DNA from 2 places in the Streptomyces diversicolor genome. Region 2 is predicted to be linked to the other one. Evidence: riboswitches for the same ligand, from Rfam matches in the RefSeq annotation. Region 2 holds a riboswitch; the other holds the start of a gene.
The links. Region 2 has a riboswitch for glycine ahead of gcvT (glycine cleavage system aminomethyltransferase GcvT). Riboswitches for the same ligand answer to the same signal wherever they lie in the genome.
Positions count from the first base shown of each region.

Region 1: linked by a shared signal. The riboswitch ahead of gcvP (aminomethyl-transferring glycine dehydrogenase) and the one ahead of gcvT (glycine cleavage system aminomethyltransferase GcvT) in region 2 are both predicted to bind glycine.

Region 1 is NZ_BAAJXA010000029.1:10,176-13,570, forward strand. Features, by position in the region: gene AC27LF_RS29850 (DNA polymerase IV) at 1-373, shown strand, start outside; partial or broken gene AC27LF_RS29855 (vWA domain-containing protein) at 680-997, shown strand; gene AC27LF_RS29860 (PRC-barrel domain-containing protein) at 1,248-1,622, opposite strand; glycine riboswitch at 1,737-1,832, shown strand; gene gcvP (aminomethyl-transferring glycine dehydrogenase) at 2,009-3,395, shown strand, end outside.
Region 2 is NZ_BAAJXA010000030.1:48,807-52,201, forward strand. Features, by position in the region: gene AC27LF_RS30600 (serine hydroxymethyltransferase) at 1-477, opposite strand, end outside; gene gcvH (glycine cleavage system protein GcvH) at 493-870, opposite strand; gene gcvT (glycine cleavage system aminomethyltransferase GcvT) at 997-2,124, opposite strand; glycine riboswitch at 2,165-2,273, opposite strand; glycine riboswitch at 2,274-2,370, opposite strand; gene AC27LF_RS30615 (AAA family ATPase) at 2,547-3,218, shown strand; gene AC27LF_RS30620 (enhanced serine sensitivity protein SseB) at 3,285-3,395, shown strand, end outside.

The sequences.
Region 1 (3,395 bases), on a different contig from region 2:
CGCCGACTACACGCAGGAGGACCTGTTCGCGCAGGCGGCGGGGGAACTGGCCGAGGCGGTGCCGGAGGAGAGCGTGACCGAGGCCATGGAAGAGCCGCCGTCGGCCGCTGAGCGGCACTGGCCCGCGGGGCACGATGTGCGGCACGCCGACCACGGACACGGCTGGGTGCAGGGCAGCGGCCTGGGGCGGGTCACGGTCAGATTCGAGACACCGGGGTCCGAGCCGGGACGGGTACGGACGTTCCGGGTCGACGATCCCGACCTTGAGCCGGCGGATCCGCTGCCACTGGTGCCGGGAGGAGCGCAGGGGAGCGAGGGTGGAGCGGTGGGGGGACCCGGTGGTGGGCCGACGGTAGTGCGAGACAGCGGCTGAAGCGGGGGCGCCGGGCGGGGCCCGGTGGGATTCGCCGACGGGGTCGCCGGGGCCATGTGGGGTGTGCGGCTGCCGCCGCGGGTGTGCTCGGCGGTCGTGCGGCCGCTGGGGTGCGGTGGCTGGGGTGTGGTGATTGAGGGTGCGGTGGTGGGGGCGGGTGTCGGTATCCGGACGGGCCGTTGGGGCGCCGGGGGCGCAGGCAAGGGGCGGATGCCGGTGGGTGGCGGGGGGCGCGCGGGATGCCGGTGGGGTGGTGGAGGGCAGGCGGGATGCCGGTGGGGATGGCGCGAGTCATAGGGGGCCACAGGTGGGGGCACCCAGCGGGACCGGCTGTCGGCGGCGTTCGGCGGCCTCGAACCGGTGCCGGGCGGCGCCACGGGCCTGTACGACACGACGCTGGCCGCGTACCGGGCGGCGACGGCGTCGTACGCGAAGGGCAGGTTCAACGCGCTGGTCGGGCTGAGGGACGGGGTGAACGAGGACCCGGGCAGCATCTCCCGCTCCGCGCTCGTCGCCGAACTGGAAAAGCTCAGCGACCCCGGGCGGCCCGTCCCGCTGGTCGTCATCGCCGTGGGTCCCGAGGCGTCCCGGGACGAGGCCGCGCGGGCGGCCGGGGCCACGGGGTGCGGGGATGTGTTCTTGGCGCGTTGGTCGGCGGGGTGGGAGGTGGGCGCGGATGTGCGGGGGTGTTCGTGGGCGCGGCCGGAGGAAGGGGCAGGCGAGTGGGCGGTGGTGTGAAGGGCGGCGACCGGTGCGGCGGGTTGTGGCGTGGACGGCGTGGCGGAGAGGGCGTCGGGTGTGGCCGGTTGTGGGAGGGAGGGGGCCGGGTGGGCGTGGGACGGGGGCGTTGGGCCGTACAGGGAGCCGGGGGGTGTCAGCCGTCGTCGTGGTCTGCCAGGTGGCCGAAGGTGTGGTCCGGGTGTGGGGGTGGCGGTGCGGCCACGTCCAGGCCGTAGTGGTGGTAGAGCTGGAGTTCCTGCTCGGGGGAGAGGTGGCGGCCCACGCCGAAGTCGGGGGCGTCCTTGATGAGGGCGCGGTCGAAGGGGACGCGCAGGGTGCCCTCGACCAACTCGCTGGGCTCAAGGGGGACGAAGGCGTCCCTGGAGAACAGGCCGGTCCGTATGGCCGCCCACTCCGGCACGCCCGTGGCATCGTCGAGATAGACCTCGTCAATGGTGCCGATCTTGGTGCCGTTGCGGTCGAACGCCTTGCGGCCGATCAGGTTGCGCGGATCGATGTCGGTCTGCACCGGGCCCTCCTCATGGTCGCAGATCATTCGTAAGCACTACAAAAGAGCAGATTCGGGGACGCGGCCACTCGAAGCCCCGTCGCTGACCTCGCTGGTACGCTGGCAAGCGGCTGCTGACCCCGTGCGGGAGAGTCCTCCGGACAACGTCGGAGGCGCCGAAGGAGCAAATCCTCCCCGGAATCTCTCAGGCTCACGTACCGCATGGACGAGGTCACTCTGGAAAGCAGGGCGGGTGTCGACGGCTCCCGCTCTCACCGACGGGGAAAGCCGCGCACCCTCGGGTGACGCGGTGAAGCTCTCAGGTCGAGATGACAGAGGGGGAGGCCGTCGGGGTGCCCGCGCCGGGGCGCCCCTCGAAGGTCGCGTCAGACCAGGAGGCCTCCGCAATGACCGCCCATCGCACTCCGCTCTTCGAGCTCGAACAGGGCATCCCCTTCGAGCAGCGGCACATCGGGCCCGACCAGGAGGCGCGGGCCAAGATGCTCGCGCAGGTCGGCTACGGCTCGCTCGACGAGCTGACCGCCGCAGCCGTACCGGAAGTGATCAAGAACGCCGACGGGCTCGACCTGCCGGGCCCGCGCACCGAGGCTGAGGTGCTGGCCGAGCTGCGCTCCCTCGCGGACCGCAACCAGGTCCTCGGATCGATGATCGGGCTCGGCTACTACGGCACATTCACGCCGCCCGTCATCCTGCGCAACGTCATGGAGAACCCGGCCTGGTACACCGCCTACACGCCGTACCAGCCGGAGATCTCGCAGGGGCGGCTCGAAGCCCTGCTGAACTTCCAGACCATGGTCGCCGACCTCACCGGACTGCCCACCTCCGGTGCCTCCCTCCTCGACGAGGGCACGGCCGCGGCCGAGGCGATGGCCCTGTCCCGGCGCATGGGCAAGAACAAGAAGGGCCTCTTCCTGGTCGACGCGGACACGCTGCCGCAGACCATCGCCGTGATCCGGACCCGTGCCGAACCCACCGGCGTGGAGGTCGTCGTCGCCGACCTGAGCGAGGGCATCCCGGCCGAGATCGCCGAGCGGGAGATCAACGGCGTACTGCTCCAGTACCCCGGTGCCTCCGGAGCGGTGCGTGACATCGCGCCGGTCGTCGACCGGGCCCATGAACTCGGCGCGCTCGTCACCGTCGCCGCCGACCTGCTCGCCCTCACGCTGCTGAAGTCGCCGGGCGAGCTGGGCGCGGACATCGCCGTCGGTACGACCCAGCGTTTCGGCGTGCCGATGGGCTTCGGCGGGCCGCACGCGGGCTACATGGCCGTGCGCGAGAAGTTCGCGCGCAGCCTGCCGGGCCGCCTCGTCGGCGTGTCCGTCGACGCCGACGGGCACAAGGCGTACCGGCTCGCCCTGCAGACCCGTGAGCAGCACATCCGGCGTGAGAAGGCCACCAGCAACATCTGCACCGCGCAGGTGCTGCTCGCGGTGATGGCCGGCCTGTACGCCGTCTACCACGGACCCGAGGGGCTGCGGGCCATCGCCCGGCGCACGCACCGGTACGCCGCGCTGCTCGCTGCGGGTCTTGCGGGCGGCGGGTTCCAGACCGTGCACGGCGCCTACTTCGACACGCTGACGGTCAGGGCGCAGGGCCGCGCCGCGCAGATCGTCGCCGCAGCGCGCGACAACGGCGTCAATCTGCGCCTGGTCGACCCCGACCACGTCTCGATCGCCTGCGACGAGACGACCGACCGGGACCGGCTCGGCGCCGTATGGGCCGCCTTCGGCGTGCGGGGCGACATCGAGGCGCTGGACGCGGCCACCGAGGACG
Region 2 (3,395 bases):
CTCGACCTCGGCCATGTCGACAAGACCGGCCTCGTCGACGTGGTAGGCGACCACGTCGAACTGCTTGCCGGAGAAGTTCAGCCGCATGCCGTGGGTCAGGTGGCCGCCGTGCGCCAGGTCCAGACCGAGGATGGTGTCGCCGGGCCGGGCCAGCGCGAACAGCGCGGCCTGGTTGGCGGAGGCGCCCGAGTGGGGCTGCACGTTGGCGTACTCGGCGCCGAACAGCTCCTTGACCCGGTCGATGGCGATCTGCTCGGTCACGTCGACGTGCTCGCAGCCGCCGTAGTACCGGCGGCCCGGGTAGCCCTCGGCGTACTTGTTGGTGAGGACCGAGCCCTGCGCCTCCATGACCGCGACCGGCGCGAAGTTCTCGGAGGCGATCATCTCCAGGGTGGACTGCTGGCGGTGCAGCTCGGCGTCGACCGCGGCGGCCACGTCCGGGTCCAGCTCGTGCAGCGGGGTGTTCATCAGCGACATGTGGTCATCGACTCCTCAGCCGGCGGTGAAGGCGACGTACTCGTCGGCCGAGAGCAGGTCGGCCGGCTCCTCGGCGACGCGCACCTTGAACAGCCAGCCGCCCTCGAAGGGGGCCGAGTTGACCAGCGACGGATCGTCCACGACGTCCTCGTTGACGGCGGTGACCTCGCCGGTCACGGGGGAGTACAGGTCGGACACCGACTTGGTCGACTCCAGCTCACCGCAGGACTCGCCCGCGGTCACGGTGGAGCCGACCTCCGGGAGCTGGGCGTAGACGACATCGCCGAGCGCGTTGGCCGCGAACTCCGTGATGCCGACCGTCGAGACGCCGTCCTCGGCGGCCGACAGCCACTCGTGCTCCTTGCTGTAGCGCAGCTGCTGGGGGTTGCTCATGACCTGAATTCTCCTGTATGCGAGACAGTGCTGATGACGGGGGAGGGCGGAAGGCGCAGGTGAGCGGGGTGGTGTGCCCGGCATCACAGCGGGGCAGGGGCCGCGGGGCGCCCCGCGGTGCAGTCTCTACTTCTGCCGCCGGTAGAAGGGCAGCGCCACGACCTCGTACGGCTCATGGGTGCCCCGGATGTCCACGCCGACGCCCGCCGTGCCGGGCGCCGCGTGCGCCGCGTCGACGTACGCCATCGCGATGGGCCGGCCCAGCGTGGGCGAGGGGGCGCCGGAGGTCACCTCGCCGACCACCTCGCCGCCCGCGACGACCGGATACCCGGCGCGCGGCACCCGGCGGCCCTCGGCGACCAGGCCGACCAGCACGCGCGGCGGGTTCTGCTCGGCGCGCGCGGACGCCGCAAGCAGCGCCTCGCGCCCGACGAAGTCGCCCTCCTTCTCGAACTTCACCACCCGGCCGAGCCCGGCGTCGAAGGGGGTGAGCGAGGTCGACAGCTCGTGCCCGTACAGCGGCATGCCCGCCTCCAGGCGCAGCGTGTCCCGGCAGGACAGGCCGCACGGCACCAGGCCGACGCCCTCGCCCGCCTCGGTCAGCGCCTGCCACAGCCGCACGGCGTGCTCCGGCTTCACGAACAGCTCGAAGCCGTCCTCGCCGGTGTAGCCGGTACGGGCGATCAGCGCGGGTACACCGGCGACGGTGCCTGGCAGGCCCGCGTAGTACTTGAGGCCCGCCAGATCGGCGTCCGTGAGGGAGGCCAGGACACCCGGGGACTCGGGGCCCTGGACGGCGATCAGCGCGTAGGCGTCGCGGTCGTCGCGTACCTGCGCGTCGAAGCCGGCGCCGCGCTCCACCAGCGCGTCGAGCACCACCTGCGCGTTGGCGGCGTTCGCGACGACCAGGAACTCGTGCTCGGCGAGCCGGTAGACGATCAGGTCGTCCAGGATGCCGCCGTCGGACCGGCAGATCATGGTGTAGCGGGCGCGGCCGACACCGACCGAGGCGATGTTCCCGACCAGGGCGAAGTTCAGCAGGGCGGCGGCCCCGGGCCCGGTCACCCCGATCTCCCCCATGTGGGAGAGGTCGAAGAGGCCGGCCCTCGTGCGTACGGCCGTGTGCTCGTCGCGCTCTGAGCCGTAGCGCAGGGGCATGTCCCAGCCGGCGAAGTCGGTCATCGTCGCACCGAGCGAGCGGTGCAGCGCGTCCAGCGCGGTATGCCGCAGTGTCGAGTGTTCGGTACTGCTCATCGGACGGATGTCTCCCAAGGCGTGGGGAAGGCGAGGTGGATCCTCCCCATCTGTCATCGGAACCTGAGAGGTTCGCCCTGACCACCTGTGTGGTCACGGCTTGCACCTTGGGTGGAGCCACTGGACAGCGGCCCGCTTTTCAGATGTGCCTCGCCCGCGCGGTAACGGGGCCTGAGAGATTCAAGGGAGGGACTTGCTCCTTCGGCGTCCCAGCGGGGCTGCTGGGAACTCTCCCGCGCGGATTCAAGCGGCCGGTATGCAGTTGGCGGGCTCATCATTGCACGCATCGCCGCCGCACGGCAGGCCGGATCCGTGACCGGGCTGTGGCAGAACGCGCACGACACCGTGAGACGCCACGCATTACCTTCTCTTTACACTCGACGGGGATGGGGATGTCCGGACCCAAGGGGAGGACGATCACGGTGAACAGGACCACGGCGTACGCCACGACCACGGGCCTCGCACTACCCGGGCAGCCGGGCGCCCCCGCCGCCGAGCGCTGCGCGGACCGCCCGGCGGCCCCGATCGTCCGCGACCTGCGCGAGCGGGCCGGCCGCAGCCCCTACGCGCTCGTCTTCGGCCGCCACGACCTGGCCGTGGTCACCGGCCTGCCCGGCAGCGGCAAGTCGACCCTGATGGACCGCGCGGTCGACGGCATCCGCATCGACTCCCAGGACACCCGGGACCGCTGGGACGCCCGCCTCCCGCGGCTGCTGCCCTACGCGCTGTACCGCCCGCTGGTACGCCTCGCCCACTACGCCGCGCTGCGCCGCGCCCTGCGCACCGGCGAGGGCGTCGTGGTGCACGACTGCGGCACCCAGTCCTGGGTGCGCGGCTGGCTGGCCCGCGAGGCCCGCCGCCGCGGCGGCACCCTGCACCTGATCCTCCTCGACGTGCCGCCCACGACCGCGCTCGACGGGCAGCGCGAGCGCGGCCGGGGCGTCTCCCGCCACGCCTTTGTGCGCCACCGCAGGTCGGCGGCCCGGCTGCTGCGCGCGGTCGAGCGGGGGGAACTGCCCGGGGGCTGCGGCTCCGCGGTGCTCCTCGACCGGGACGCGGCGGACGTGCTGCACCGGATCGGCTTCGCACGGTGAAGGGCCGGCACCGCCACCCGTTAGCCTTTTCAGCCACAGCAGCGGTTCCCAGCAGGCGGTAGGCAGATGGACTTCCCGGCACAGGCGCACCCCCACCCGCACGGCGGATGGCCCGGCAACGAGCTGGAGGAGGTGCTTTCGGCCTCGCTCGGCGTCCCGTCGGCCGGCGGCCGGATC